Regions from separate parts of the Brevibacillus sp. genome, predicted to be linked through region 1. Evidence: predicted binding sites of a transcription regulator. Region 1 holds the regulator's gene; each other region holds the start of a gene.
The links. The regulator LexA, encoded in region 1, represses DNA repair genes until DNA is damaged. The targets are predictions, from matches to a motif close to CGAACATATGTTCG.
Positions count from the first base shown of each region.

Region 2: DEP07_RS17600 (carbohydrate kinase) is a predicted target of LexA. The motif match lies at 2,099-2,112, and genes of this name have one in related genera.
Region 3: uvrB (excinuclease ABC subunit UvrB) is a predicted target of LexA. The motif match lies at 2,335-2,348, and genes of this name have one in related genera.
Region 4: DEP07_RS08405 (DNA polymerase IV) is a predicted target of LexA. The motif match lies at 1,603-1,616, and genes of this name have one in related genera.

Region 1 is NZ_DOTK01000026.1:129,590-133,263, reverse strand. Features, by position in the region: gene DEP07_RS06380 (CD3324 family protein) at 1-238, opposite strand, end outside; gene DEP07_RS06375 (DUF4269 domain-containing protein) at 523-1,092, opposite strand; gene DEP07_RS06370 (DUF456 domain-containing protein) at 1,219-1,704, shown strand; gene lexA (transcriptional repressor LexA) at 1,752-2,375, opposite strand; gene yneA (cell division suppressor protein YneA) at 2,688-3,023, shown strand; gene DEP07_RS06355 (DUF896 domain-containing protein) at 3,116-3,313, shown strand; gene crcB (fluoride efflux transporter CrcB) at 3,410-3,674, shown strand, end outside.
Region 2 is NZ_DOTK01000056.1:14,806-18,479, forward strand. Features, by position in the region: gene DEP07_RS17580 (pirin family protein) at 1-380, opposite strand, end outside; gene DEP07_RS17585 (DoxX family protein) at 434-820, opposite strand; gene DEP07_RS17590 (FMN-dependent NADH-azoreductase) at 897-1,523, opposite strand; gene DEP07_RS17595 (MarR family winged helix-turn-helix transcriptional regulator) at 1,649-2,083, opposite strand; gene DEP07_RS17600 (carbohydrate kinase) at 2,266-3,366, shown strand; gene DEP07_RS17605 (pseudouridine-5'-phosphate glycosidase) at 3,370-3,674, shown strand, end outside.
Region 3 is NZ_DOTK01000049.1:16,412-20,085, reverse strand. Features, by position in the region: gene DEP07_RS15335 (hypothetical protein) at 1-1,251, shown strand, start outside; gene DEP07_RS15330 (flagellar hook assembly protein FlgD) at 1,315-2,247, opposite strand; gene uvrB (excinuclease ABC subunit UvrB) at 2,426-3,674, shown strand, end outside.
Region 4 is NZ_DOTK01000034.1:54,328-58,001, forward strand. Features, by position in the region: gene DEP07_RS08390 (GNAT family N-acetyltransferase) at 1-88, opposite strand, end outside; gene DEP07_RS08395 (VOC family protein) at 110-481, opposite strand; gene DEP07_RS08400 (AraC family transcriptional regulator) at 617-1,495, shown strand; gene DEP07_RS08405 (DNA polymerase IV) at 1,658-2,899, shown strand; gene DEP07_RS08410 (hypothetical protein) at 2,896-3,282, shown strand; gene DEP07_RS08415 (YolD-like family protein) at 3,279-3,629, shown strand.

The sequences.
Region 1 (3,674 bases):
CTTCGCGAAAAGCGTTGCGGATCAGGTTGTTCCTTTCGTCCAGCTGTTTTCTTCCGCCAGAGCGGGTTCCCCATTTATAATGCGTGGTTTTTGACTTCGGGATATAGATGGTTTCCCCCTGCACATACTTCTGGATTTCTGCAATCAGGCTTTCTGGCAGCATATTGGCTGCATTCGCATATTTCATTTTCGCTCGCTCCTTATTTTGGCATTCAAATAAGGGGCAAAGCCGGAAAATAAAAAATGAGATACATAACGGTAGGCGATGTATTGTCTAAACGACTGTCCACCTCATGCAAAGTATCGCCTTTTTATTTCCAGGCTTTGCATGAGACGCTGCAGTATCTGGCAAACTGAATCCATTCACCAACCATACACCCCCTCGATCACGATTCATACCTTCCTGTGCAGTACGCAAACTCTGCGCAGTTCCTTCCATTATAGATCATCTTGCAGCGATTTTCATGCGCAGATGTTTGCGAGCGCTTTGCCAAGTTACTCAAAAAACACGATCTTTGCGGCTTATCGGCCGACGATCAGGTCAAGCAACTGATCATCTGTCCATGGCTCCAGCGCAAGCAACGCTTGGTACGGGTCAGCTCCCGGGATGTGAAAGTAGGAGGCAAAAGCTGGCTCTGTCTTCAAGCCGTTTTGCTTGAGCTGGCGGATGTGCTGCCGCGCTTTCGGTCCTGCCAGTTGCAGCAAGCGATGTTCGATGATCATGTGCCGATACGCGTTTTGTTGTTCGACGGGGCGCGGTTGGGCAAAAAGCTCGAACCAGAAGCCGTGGGCAAAAAAGGAGACAAGACATGTGGGCACAGCTTGTACCGGCATGCGGGCTTCCTGGTATTCTTCGCAGTCTGCGTAAAAGCTGCGGGCGATCTCGGCGAACAGCTCAAGATCGTAGCATTCGCAGACGATGTCCAAATCGCTGTCGCCAATATCGATGTCGAGCGGAATCGTTCCGGCGAGCACCGGATCAAAAGCTTGCAGGCGTTGCAATACCGCGCTTTGTTCGATGGCTCGTGCGGCTGCTTGCTGTTTTGCTGTACCGTTTCGCAAATAGGTGAGATCACGCCAGTTTCTCGTCATAGAAAACTCCTGTTTCGTTCGGTATTTGCAGATGTTTGTCGCAACAAGTATGATAGATTCGCGAAAACAAGTGTGCAACAAAAATCGCTTTTGCTCGTATTACCTATGTGAGGGGAGTGCATGCAGATGGATATTTTACTCTGGATCGTTGTTTTGGTGCTATTCGCGCTCAGTATTGCAGGTATATTTTTGCCTGTGTTACCCGATACGATTTTGCTGTGGGCAGGCTTTTTGCTCTACCACTTTTTCATAGCAGATCCGGGAGCGGGGTTGCCAGCGTCCTTCTGGTGGGGAATGGTGGTATTCAGTATTTTGCTGTACGGCGCTGACTTGTTGACCAACATGTATTTCGTGAAAAAATACGGCGGCTCCAAATGGTCGTCGGTGGCGGCTGCCGCAGGGATTTTTCTCGGGATTTTCGTGTTCCCGCCATTTGGGATGATCATTTTGCCGTTTGTCTTCGTCGTGCTGGTGGAGCTGTTGGTGCAGAACCAGCCTTTCGAGCGGGCGGTCAAAGCGGGCTTTGGCTCCCTGATCGGCTTTTTGGGAAGCGCAGTAGTCAAAGTAGTGTTGCAGGTGACCATGATTATCTGGTTTTTCCTCGCCAGATAGAGAGAAAAAAGGACAGCGATGGCTGTCCTTTTTTGTATGTCGCGAAATTAGTGAATGAGGCGGTAGACGCCGATGACTTTGCCGAGAATGGAAACGGCGTCCAAAATGATCGGTTCCATCGTGGCGTTCTCAGGCTGGAGACGGAAGTGGTTTTTTTCTTTGAAAAAGCGCTTGACGGTTGCTTCGTCTTCTTCGGTCATGGCGACAACGATATCTCCGTTGTTTGCTACATGCTGCTGGCGCACGATGACGTAGTCTCCGTCGAGGATTCCGGCGTCGATCATACTGTTTCCGGACACGCGCAGCATGTACACCTTGTCTGAAGTCACGATATTTTCTGGAAGCGGGAAGTATTCCTCTACGTCCTCAATCGCCGTGATCGGTTGCCCGGCGGTTACTTTCCCGATGACAGGAACGCGGACAACGGAGTCTTCGAAGTTGTCCTGGAAGCGATCTTCTTCAGACAACAGCTCGATCGCGCGCGGTTTGGTCGGGTCGCGGCGAATCAGGCCTTTCTTTTCCAGGCGGGCCAAGTGGCCGTGTACGGTAGAGCTGGAAGCCAGTCCGACAGCTTCGCCGATTTCGCGCACAGATGGAGGATAACCTTTGTCGCGAACTTCCTTCCGAATGAATTCGATGATGGCTTGTTGTCTGCTAGATAATTTTGACATAAAAAGACACCCCTGATTTCTCGAACATATTTTCCTATATTATACCATGGGAGCTTGCGTTCGACAAACATAAGTTCGATAAAAAGGCGAACAGGAATTTTTGCCCGAAAGAACGTTTCTTGTCGAATGGTTGGTGCGAGCCAGAAGCATGGCTGTTCGCGGATTGTCCCATACCAAAAGGGGAATTGGCCATCTTGCCGTCACCTGCGTGAATTTTGCAAAGGGGCAGGTTTTCGTATTGACATGAACATATGTTCTCATTTATGATTAGGGTACGAACTTATAGAACGTATGTTTGCAGGAGGTTATCCCATGAATGTCATGTCTATTCCTAACCGTTTTGAAAAAGAATCGTCCCGTCGCGTCCGTTTTGGTATTACCAGAGGCCAAGCCCTGTTGTTCCTGATTACGTTTTCTCTCTTTTTTTACTTGTTGACCGAACTGGTGTTTGCTTCTTCGCACGCTGAGCCGCTAAAAGGAACAGAAGTGACGGTTCGCGACGGTGACAGCTTGTGGACCATTGCAGTCCGCCATCAAACGGAGACGGTCGATGTACGCGATCTGATCCAGGATATTAAAGAGGCGAACGATCTGCAGAGCAATCTGATTTATCCGGGACAGACCTTGCTCATTCCCGATCCGAAATGATAGAAAGCACTTGCCGGTTCGTCTCCATCTTGCGAGTTCGCCCTGATGTGATATAATTAAACGGCATTACTACTGGGTGGGAGGAACCGTACGTGGTATCTGACGCGGAAATCAAACGAATCAACGAACTGGTCAAAAAATCGCGCGAGGTTGGTTTGACCGATGAGGAAAAGCAAGAGCAGCAAGCTCTGCGACAAAAGTACATTGATGCGGTCAAGGCATCGCTGAAAGCGAATCTCGATTCCATCCGTTATGTGGAAGATCTTGAAGAGAATCGTCCCAAACATTAAGCTCACTTGTATTGATAAGGCAGACATCCTTGCTTGACGCTCGGGTGTCTTTTTGTTCCTTATGACTATCAGGTATTCGACAGAGGAGGAAAACAGATGGCGTGGGTGGCTGTAGCGGTAGGCGGTGCTGTCGGTTCATTGTTTCGCTATTGGTTGTCTTTGGCGGCGAATCAGCCGGGGTGGCCAATCGGCACCTGGTTAGCCAACATCATCGGCTCATTTTTGATCGGCGTGTTGTTTGTGATCGGCAAAGAGCGGGGAGGCATTTCTCCCGAAGTGTATATTTTGTTTACCACAGGGGTTATGGGTGGCTTCACGACGTTTTCCACCTTTTCTCTGGAGGTTGTTTCTTTTTGGGGCG
Region 2 (3,674 bases), on a different contig from region 1:
TTTGTGGTTTTTGCCAGGTGCGGCTCAAACCAGATTTGGAACATTTCCGTATCTTTGCCCAATTCTTCGGCGTGGTAAGCTCCTGATCCTGTTTGCATGATCTGAGCGCCGCCTGTTGTCACTTGCTGCAAATTGCCCAGCGTATCCCGATGACCCACTGTGCCTTTCAAGACATAGGACAAAATTTCAAAGCCGGAATGCGGGTGAAGAGGAATTTCAAACGTTTGCAGTGATTTTGCCCATGCCCAGTAAAAAAGCGGGCCAACCCGTTTTACGACGGAACCTTCGTGGGGGAAGCCAATCGGTTTGTTTTCTACGATTTCACCGTCGCCAAAGTGTCCTTTTGCTTGTTCATTCTGTGTATAGACGCGGATTTCCATCTGTTGTGTCCTCCCTTGGTGGAATGCTGGCTTACGGGCTTAGCGAGTGTTGCTTAAAACAAAACGTATGCTCCTGGACCGATCAAAGCGACACCGATAGCGACAGCGATCAAAGTCAGGTTGTACTCGTAGCCGTTTTGCGTTACCCAATATCCATTTTGACCGTGAACCTTCACAATCGCAACCAACATTGTGAAGACAATGAGGAGAGCGCCGACCCATGTACCGACACCTGCTGCAAACAGCAAGCCGCCGACCAGTTCAGCCAATCCGGCAAGCAGAGCCATGGCAACGCCAGGTTTGACTCCGATGGACTCCAGCCAGCCGCCTGTGCCTTTCAAACCGTAGCCGCCAAACCAGCCAAACAGCTTTTGCGCACCGTGACCTGCAAACGACAACCCAATCACCAAGCGAATAATCAACAATCCAAGATCCATCATTTTTCATCTCTCCTTAATTATTTTAAATTATAGTATTTCAAATTTGAGATATTAGGACAAGAAAGGCTGGCGGGCCTTAGAAGGATTCCGCCAGTTTTGCTGCTTTTTCGATGCCTGCTGCTACGATTGCTTCTGCTTTGTCCGGGAATTGGTTGTGACCTTCTACGATCACTTCTGTCACATTGCTGATGCCCCAGAAGCCAAGCACCGTGCGAACGTAGCGGTTAGCCAGTTCGATTTCAGCCATTGGGCCTTCGGAGTATACGCCGCCGCGTGCGCTCAGGAGAGCTACTTTTTTGTCGCCCATCAGTCCAACAGGGCCTTCCGCTGTATATTTGAACGTTTTGCCTGCTTGCGACAGGTAATCAACGTAGGTGTGCAGAACAGCAGGAACGGTGAAGTTCCACATAGGGAATGCGATAACTACTTTTTCTGCATCAGTGAATTGGTTCAAATATTTGCTCACCAGTTCAGCGCCTTTTTGTTCTTCAGCAGTCAGCTCCATGCCGCGTCCAGCTTTGAACATGGCAGTGAGCAGGTCGTTTCCGTAGTAAGGAAGGTTTTCTGCGAACAGGTCCAGCTCGGCGATCTCGTCGTTTGGATGCGTTTCTTTATAAGATTTTACGAAAGCCTCGTACAGCTTTACGCTTACTGCCTGCTCAACTGGGCGATCATTTGCTTTAATGAAAAGTACTTTGCTCATGAGAAAAATATTCCCCTTTCTTTTTGTAAGCAGATAACTTTTAATGTGTAAATCTTGATTTTAAGATTATTACGTGTTGAAGGTTTTGTCAACACCTTTTTTACCCTCGGTGGGTGCTGCCCAGTCTAATAATTCTCCTGAGCAGCACGTCCCAACTTTTTTAACAAAGCAATCGCTTGCTGTTGTTCTTCCGGGGTAAGTCCCGCGACCGCTTTTTCAATCGCCTCTTGATGAGAAGGAAAAATGTCTGCCAGAAACGCATGGCCTTTTTCCGTCAGCTCGGCGTAAATGACCCGGCGGTCGGCCGAACAGGGTTTGCGAATCAACAGTTGCTTCTTTTCTAGCTTGTCCACAACGTAGGTGATATTTCCACTGGAGATCAGGATCTTTTCGCCAATTTGCTGCAATGGCTGCGGGCCCTTATGATAGAGAACTTCCAGGACGCCAAACTCGGTAGGATTCAGCCCGTGCAGGCGGATGTGCCGATTGGAGTGGGCAGTGACCCAGTTATATGATCTCGATAATACGACAAAAAGATCGAGGGAATCATTGCGATCCATGAAAAACCCTCCTTTCCAACGAATTTTCGATATCTTGAATTTAAGATAACTTTACATGAAGTCGCATCCGTTTGTCAAATAGAGGGGGGATAAAATCATCCTTTGCAAAACAAATGTTTTTATGATAGACTTTTGTTTGTAAACAAAGCTGTGAATGCTAATCAGAAGAAAGGAGGATGACCGTGGAGAAAGATATGTTGATCCTTCATCACATCCGGCAAAATCCGTTCATTTCCCAGCAAGAGCTGGCTGACTTGATCGGGATTTCGCGGTCGGCTGTAGCGGGGTATATCGCTCAGTTGACCAAGCGCGGCGAGATTAAAGGCAGAGCGTACGTATTGCGGGACGAAGGCATGATCGCTTGCATCGGTGGAGCGAACCTCGACCGAAAAGCGCGTGGAAAGCAAGCCGTGCGTCTGCATTCCTCCAATCCGGTTACGATCATGGAATCGTGTGGCGGGGTTGCCCGCAATATCGCGGAGAATCTTGGACGACTGGGATGCAATACATCCTTGTTCACCAGCATCGGTGAAGATAAGGAAGGCGAGTGGATCGTGCAGGAGACGAAAAAGCACGGAGTAGATATCAGCCAGGTGTGGCGCTTGCCTACGCAGCGCACAGGCACGTATACCGCATTGCTCGATATCGATGGGGAAATGGTCGTTTCTTTGGCGAACATGGATATTTACGACGCGCTCACACCGGAGATGTTTGCCGAGAAATGGTCGCACATTGCAGCAGCCCACGCGATTTTTATCGATACGAACATACCGGAGGATTGCTTGGCCTACATCATTAGCCGTTGCCGGGAGGAAAACATCCGACTCTTTGTTGACCCGGTCTCTTCTGCAAAAGCGAAAAAGCTCCCACAGCAATTGGACGGAGTCGAAGCGATCCTGCCCAATCGGGAGGAAGCGGAGCTGCTTTCCGGCATGACGATCAACTCTATCGAGGATTGCGCCGAAGCGTGCAAGAAAATCAGGGAGAGAGGCGTCAAGCACGTCATCGTCACCATGGGCGAAGCAGGAATTTTTTATCAGTCGGAGGACGTATCGGAGCAGATGGCGCCGTATCCGACTGAGGTAGTTGATGTAACAGGGGCAGGCGATGCGTTTGCGTCCGGCCTGTTGTACGGCATCGTGAACGGGGAGTCGTTCCAGGCTGCTTGCCGTCTCGGTTTGGCAGCATCCGCTCTGACTTTGCAGACAGAGCAGTCCGTTTCTCCCTTGCTCAAAGCGGAACAACTGCAATTGACCGTTGGACAATACGAAAAGGAGCGATAAAAGATGAAACAATACCTGACCTTTACTGAGGAAGTACGCCACGCGCTGGAGAACAACTTGCCAGTAGTTGCCCTGGAGACTACGATTATCTCCCACGGGATGCCATACCCGCAAAACATCGAAATGGCAAAAGAAGTAGAGCAAATCATCCGCGACAATGGCGCAGTGCCAGCGACAATCGGAATCATGGACGGCAAAATCAAAATCGGTTTGACCGAGAGCGAGCTGGAAGAGTTCGCGACCAACAAATCGGTGGAAAAAGTGAGCCGCCGCGACTTCCCTTACGTCCTCGCAAGCGGCAAAATCGG
Region 3 (3,674 bases), on a different contig from region 1:
TCAGGCAGCACGTATCAGGCCAGAGAAGTGACGAAAGCAGGCGGCAAACTCACGGTCAGACTCGTCCGCAAAGTAAACAATGTAGCGTTGGACGACGCCTACGACAACTTTGTCAGCTTTGACGCAGCGGGACGGATCATCGCGTTTGAAACATTTGATGGACGCTTGTACGAAAAAATAAATCCTGCGACGCTTCCTTCCGCGCAACGCGTCTTGTCTCCTGCACAAGCTCTGACGCAATGGAAGGCGAGCCGACCGCTGGAGCTGGTCTATTTGTTGCCGGAGCAGGACCAGCCAAACCGGACGGAAGCGAAGCTTGCCTATATCGTTAAAGGCGGCATCATTGCGAATGAACATACAGGAAGCGCAGTGGATGCCACGAGCGGTAAAAAGTTGGCCGCACCTGACAAATTGCCGCAAATTTTAAATGTAACCGGTACAGGAGAAAAATGGACGGCCCAAACAGAGAAAGAGGCACGCAACTTGCTGCGCATCCTGTTCAAACTGGAAACGGCAAGATTGCCGATGACCATTTTGGAGGAGAAACACGACAACGGTGAGGCTGTGCGCTATTTTATCTGGGGCCACTTCCAAAAGGACGCAACTGACCAGGACAAGAAATACCAAATCGGCCAGTTCCCAGAGGGCGTCAGTAAGGCTGAGGGGCAGCACATCATGCTCGTAACAGATGCCAAGACGGGACAGATGCAGCAGTTTATTTACAGACAGGCGAATGAACCAGGGGCTGCTGCCAAAACCGACAAAAACCGCGATCGCAAAACAGTGGAAATGCTGTTGAAGCGGCTTGTTCTTTCCGGCAGCAACCAGCTGCGAGTGACGGATATCGGCGACGAGAAGTACACCTCGCTGGCTCTTGATCCACTGCTGGGAAATGTCCCGGTCTACCGAATCGGACAGAGTGAAGAAGCTGGCATGTATACGGTCAAAGTAAATTCATGGACGGGCAAAATCGAAGAAGTCAGCATAAACCGTCCGGAAAACGTGGTGTACCCTGCAAGCTCCAAGGCGATCAAGGAGCAGGCTGCCATGGATCGGTTGCTCGGCGTATTGCCGCTTGAACTGAACTACATTCACCAGCGGGATGCGCAGACGAATGCGATTACCTTTAAACTGGGCTACGACCTGTCTTTCCGGCAAACTCGCTCGCACTGCTTCTGCGGAGCAAATGCCAAGATTGACACGACGGTGTATGTTGATGCTTTGACGGGGCAGACCATTATCAAAGAATAAGCAAAAATAAGAAGCCGCCTTCTTTCTGCGTTACAGAAGAGGCGGCTTTTGTGTGTAACTAGACTAGGCGCTCGCTTCAAATCCGGTGATTTGATTCAGCGCAATTTTTTTGTCATCAGCCAAGACGAACTCTACGATGCCGTTTTTCATGCTGACAGCCTTGATGACGCCATTCAGGCTGTTGTTTGAGCTTGAACCGTCCGTGTTGGTTTGGCTTTCTGTGTAAGTGACGTTGAAACCGATCATTTGCGCATATTGCAACGAGTTGCTCATGGCATTGTTTTCCGGCTTCACGCTCATGCCGACGACCTGATCGAGCTTGACCGTCTGACCGTTGTTCAGCGAGAACTGAGTGATTCCGTCTTTTGTTGTGAATCCGGTGATGACGGCGTTGGCGATTTCGTCGACTTTCGTGATGTCGTCCGTAGTAGCCGGGTTTCCGTCTTTGTCTATTTCTTTGGTCGTTTTGTACGAAACGTCTTTGCCGATCATATTCATGAACTTGAGGCTGCTGTCCAGCGCATTCCCCGTCATGCCTTGCGACTCCAGTCCTTTGATGTCTGCAAGCGGAATCGGGTTAGTCTCTCCGGTAATGCGGAAGTATATTTTGCCCTTGTCCATGTAGACGGCTTCCAGCACGCCTTCTTTTGTTTGAGTCGCAGTTTCTCCCGTCACTTCGTCTTTGGTCGTGAGGGAGTAGGTTGCGGTGCGACCCGTCAGCGCTTCGTATTTTTCCAGCGTCAGCATGCTGTTGTTGGATTGTTCCATCAAAGTGGACATCTTTTTCATTTGCTCCACCATGGTCATCATGCTCGTTTGCTGAATGAACTGCGAGTTATCCATCGGGGATGTAGGGTCCTGGTGCTTCAACTGTTCCAGCAAAAGCTTCATGAACGCATTGTTATCCAGCTCTGCCGAGAACTCTTTTTTGCCCTGGTAGCTCATGTGTGGCTGTATATAAGGATTATTTTTAACGGTGGTTCCGATATCTGACATGTCGATCCTCCCTGAAGGTGGCGAGTCTAACCGTACATACTTGTGCACTACTACTTATTATCGGTATAATCTGTCGAAGGATGAAGACAAACATTTGTTCGAATTTCTGGCTTATCAGAGCTTAAATTGTGTTATAATGGAAATAGAACAGTCTTGCAACGAGGAGATGAACGAGGGAATGGAGCGTTTTGAATTGGTATCGGAGTATCAACCGTCCGGTGACCAGCCGACCGCTATCGCCGAACTGGTGGCAGGCATCCAGGCAGGCAAGCGGCACCAGACACTGCTCGGTGCAACAGGTACGGGAAAGACGTTTACGGCTGCCCAAGTAATTGCCCAGGTGAACAAGCCGACGCTGGTGATGGCGCACAACAAGACACTGGCTGCCCAGCTTTGCGCAGAGTTCAAGGAGTTTTTCCCGAATAACGCGGTGGAATACTTCGTCAGCTACTACGACTACTATCAGCCAGAAGCATACATTCCCCAATCGGATACATTTATTGAAAAAGACTCCAGCATCAACGACGAGATCGACAAGCTGCGTCACTCGGCGACCAGTGCGTTGTTTGAGCGGAGGGACGTCATCATTGTCGCTTCTGTCTCTTGTATTTACGGTTTGGGTTCGCCTGAAGAGTACAAGGAACTGTTGCTGTCGCTGCGAGTGGGGATGGAAAAAGGCCGAGACGAGATTTTGCATCGCCTGGTCGACATTCAGTACACGCGCAATGATATCAACTTCACACGCGGGACCTTCCGGGTTCGTGGAGACGTCGTGGAGATTTTTCCCGCGTCGCAGAGCGAACAGGCTATTCGTGTGGAGTTTTTCGGGGACGAAATTGAGCGGATTACCTCTATCGATGTGTTGACCGGAGAGATTTTGGGACAGCGCGACCACGTAGCCATTTTCCCTGCTTCTCACTATGTCACCCGCGAAGAAAAAATGAAGCTGGCCGTTCAAAGCATCGAAGTGGAGCTGGAAGAGCGATTGGCCGAGCTTAAAGCGGCGGGAAAGCTGCTGGAAGCGCAGCGACTGGAACAGCGCACGCGCTACGATGTCGAAATGATGCTGGAGATGGGCTTTTGCTCCGGGATTGAAAACTACTCGCGACATTTGACAGGGCTGCCAGCAGGGCACGCTCCGTACACTTTGATGGACTACTTTCCAGAGGACTACCTTTTGCTGATCGACGAGTCGCACATGACTTTGCCGCAAGTGCGGGGGATGTACAACGGCGACCAGGCGCGCAAAAACGTCCTGGTTGAGCACGGATTCCGCCTGCCGTCTGCGAAGGACAACCGACCGCTGCAATTCCAGGAGTTTGAGGAAAAGGTCAACCAGGCTATCTACATTTCTGCAACGCCCGGCCCGTACGAGCTGGAGCATTGCCCGGAAGTGGTGCAGCAAGTCATCCGTCCAACAGGGCTGA
Region 4 (3,674 bases), on a different contig from region 1:
CGAGAAAAGGGGCGTTTTCGGGTGCTTGCTCCACATCGCAAACGAACGGGAGGTCTGTTGGCACGGTAAGGCGCAGGCGGATCGTCACAGTCGGTTTCCCCTTTCTTTGTCAGCATTTGGCTGCCATCAGCAGATTGCCATCCGGGTCTTTGAACGTGAACCAGTGTCCGTGCTGGATCGGACCGACCAGCTCCACCCCCAACTCTTCCAGGTAACGATAGGAGGCTTCGATGTCCGTCGTGTTGAAGTGAAAGAGCGGAGCATCATCAGGGGTGCGTTTGGGAAAAATTTTGCTGTCCAGCACCAGGTTGGAGCCGTTGTTCATCGGGATGCAATAGAGGTGTCCAAACGAAATCTCGCCGTCATTCGGCAGTCCCAACAGCTGGCAGTACCAGTCGCGCGCACGCTCAATATCGCTGACGGCGATGAAAATGGCTCCGATCTCGGAGTGCAACGGAGAAGGAGAAGTGGTCATGGGCATGATTCGCTTCCTTTCGGTACGGTATGGGAATCGGGATGCTACATGTAGCGAAGCCACCCTGCATCATCGGGCACGAAATGTCGGATCGCTTCGCGGTATGTCTGTTACTCTTTGGTGGAGAGGGAGGTCATGTTGATGGATATGCTGCAAAAATGGAACGAAGCTCTGGACTACATCGAGGAAAATCTGGCTGGCGAGATTGATGTCAAGCAGGCCGCACGCGTGGCTTGCTGCTCGGAATACCACTTCAAAAGGATGTTCTCCTCTCTGGCTGGCATTCCGCTTTCCGAGTACATCCGGCGCAGGCGCATCACACTGGCTGCTTTCGAGCTGAAAGACGAGCGGGTGAGAGTCATTGATGTCGCCATCAAGTACGGGTACAGCTCGCCAGATTCGTTTGCCCGCGCCTTCGTGCACATGCACGGGGTAACGCCCACCGAAGCGAGAGCCAGCGGCCAGTCGCTGAAAGCTTATCCGCGCATGACCTTCCATCTGTCTATCAAAGGAGGCAGTGTCATGAACTATCGTATAGAAGAGAAAGCGGGATTTCGCATCGTTGGCTTGCAGAAACGGGTTCCGTTGATGTACAACGGGGTGAATCCCGAGATTGCTGCGATGTGGGCCTCGCTGGATGCTGAAAAAATCGAGCTGCTCAAATCTTTGTCCAATACCGAGCCTGTAGGATTGTTGAGCGCATCCACGAATTTTTCCGAAAAGCGGTTGAATCAGGGCGAGCACGGAGAGCTGGATCATTACATCGGCGTGGCCACGACAAAGGAATGTCCAGAGCACTTCGCGAAGCTCGAAGTGGCGGCCTCTACCTGGGCGGTATTTGAAGCCGTAGGACCTTTTCCCGATACGCTGCAAGACGTCTGGGGCCGCATTTATGCCGAGTGGTTTCTCTCTTCCGGCTACGAGCTGGCGGAAGGTCCCGAACTGCTGTGGAATGCCGACAAGGATACGACTTCGCCGACATTTCGCAGCGAGATTTGGATTCCTGTTGTCAAAAAATAACATCCTCGTATCAGATTCGCACACGCTTGCCGAAACACCTGCTGGCGTGTGCGTTTCTTTTGCAGAAATAATTACCAATGTTTTTTTCGGCGGGTCAGGTATAAAAACGAACATACGTTTGCTATAATAAGAACATAAGTTCTTGTTTAGGGGATGATGGTGATGCCCAATGCGAACAAACCGTGCGTCTTCTTGATCGACATGGAGAGCTTTTACGCCAGTATTGAAAAAGGGGCCAATCCGGCCTTGCGCAATCAGCCGATTGTGGTCGCAGGAGATCCGCAGCGGCGAAGCGGAGTAGTGCTGGCAGCCTGTCCGATTGCGAAGTCGTACGGCGTGATTACGGCAGAAGCACTGTGGCAGGCGCAGCAAAAATGCCGCAAGCTCGTAGTCGTGCGTCCGCGCATGGAGATGTACCTCCGGATTTCCATGCACATTACCGCGATATTCGAATCGTTTACCGACAAGGTGGAGCCGTATTCGGTTGATGAGCAGTTTCTCGATGTGACCGGGAGCCTTCACTTGTTCGGCGACCCGTTGCAGCTGGCAGCGCAGATTCAAAAACGGGTCTGGGCGGATACGGGCATCCGCTGCCGGGTAGGAATCGGGGAGAACAAGGTACTCGCGAAAATGGCCTGTGACAACTTCGCCAAAAAGCGGAAGGACGGCATCTTTTGGCTGAAACGCGAGGAGCTGGAAGAGACGCTCTGGAAGCTTCCGGTAGAGAAAATGTTCGGCGTAGGCTCGCGGATGAAGCGGCATTTTCATCGGATGGGCATTTACCAGATCGGTCAGCTCGCGAAGCTCTCGCCAGATGTGCTTACCCGCCACTGGGGAGTGAACGGCGAAGTGCTGTGGCGTACGGCGCATGGCCTCGACGACTCGCCTGTCTCCCTCGATGTGTACGGCACGCAAAAAGGGATCGGCCATCATATGACGCTGCCGCGCGATTATCATACGGCCAAAGACATCAAGGTCGTGCTGCTGGAGCTGTGCGAAGAAGTATGCAGGCGGGCCCGCAAAAAGGAGTTGATGGGTTCCGTCGTGTCGGTTGGCTGTCGCGGGGCGAACTTGTCGGCAGGAGAAGGCTTTGTCCGACAGATGAAGCTGGCAGAAGCGACGAATGATGCCATGGAGCTGTACGAGGCAGCCTGCCGGTTGTTTGATCGCCATTGGCAGCAGACGCCTGTGCGCAGTATCGGGATCAACCTGGAGCAGCTGATTTCCGATCATGCCGTGCAGCTAAATTTGTTCACAGACAACCACAAACGCCGTTCGCTCGCCCGGACGATCGACGAGATTCGGACACGGTTTGGCCCAGATGCGATTTTGCGGGCAGCCTCTGTCACGGAGGCTGGTCAGGCGAAAGAACGCGCGCGCAAGATCGGGGGGCACTACAAGTGACGACTCCGCTGGCAACAGAAGAAGAGTACGAGCTTGTCCGGCAGTACATTTTGTTCGGCATTTTGTTTCAGGCTGTCATGGTCGATTGGAGCCGACTTCAGCTTGTGCCGTTAAAGCTCTCTTACCAGGCCATGATCGATGGGGCTTTTCAGGAGCTGTCGCGCTGGGCTGAGCGGCAGCAGCAGCAAATGCGCCGCCTTTTGCAGCAGCGCGACTGCACAGTAGTCCGCGCCAGGCGCGAGGGGCACGTGTACATGGTGCACTACCAGCAGCGCGGATATGTACGGGAAGCCCGGTACACCATTGAAATTTTGCAGGCAGAGTGTCAGGAGCTGATCGATTGGTGGATGCGAAATCAGCAGCGAGGAGAGAAGAGAGCATGAGAGAAAAGCGCGTATCCAAAAAAGAGAATGTGTTTGTAGCCAGCCGATTTGTCCTCCCGGAACATCGGGAAATGTATTTGCGCGCCAAGGAAGAGGAGCAGAAGTACGTGCCGCCCGAGCTTGACCAGGAGCAGCTGGGAGCGATGAGCGAGCTGATCTGGCAAGGATTTCAGGCGAACAACCTCTTGAAGCTGACATACTTTGACGGACGCGAGCCGCGGCACTTGTCTGCCCACGTCATACATATCGATCAGGCGGCCCGGCGATTGAAGCTCAAGACAGGCGACGGGTTTCACTGGTTGTCTTTTGCGTGTTTGCTGCAAGTAGAACTGGCTTCGGGTTTTTGAGCGGGAAATGCAGGAAGAACAGGGGCACGAGGATTCAGAAAATGG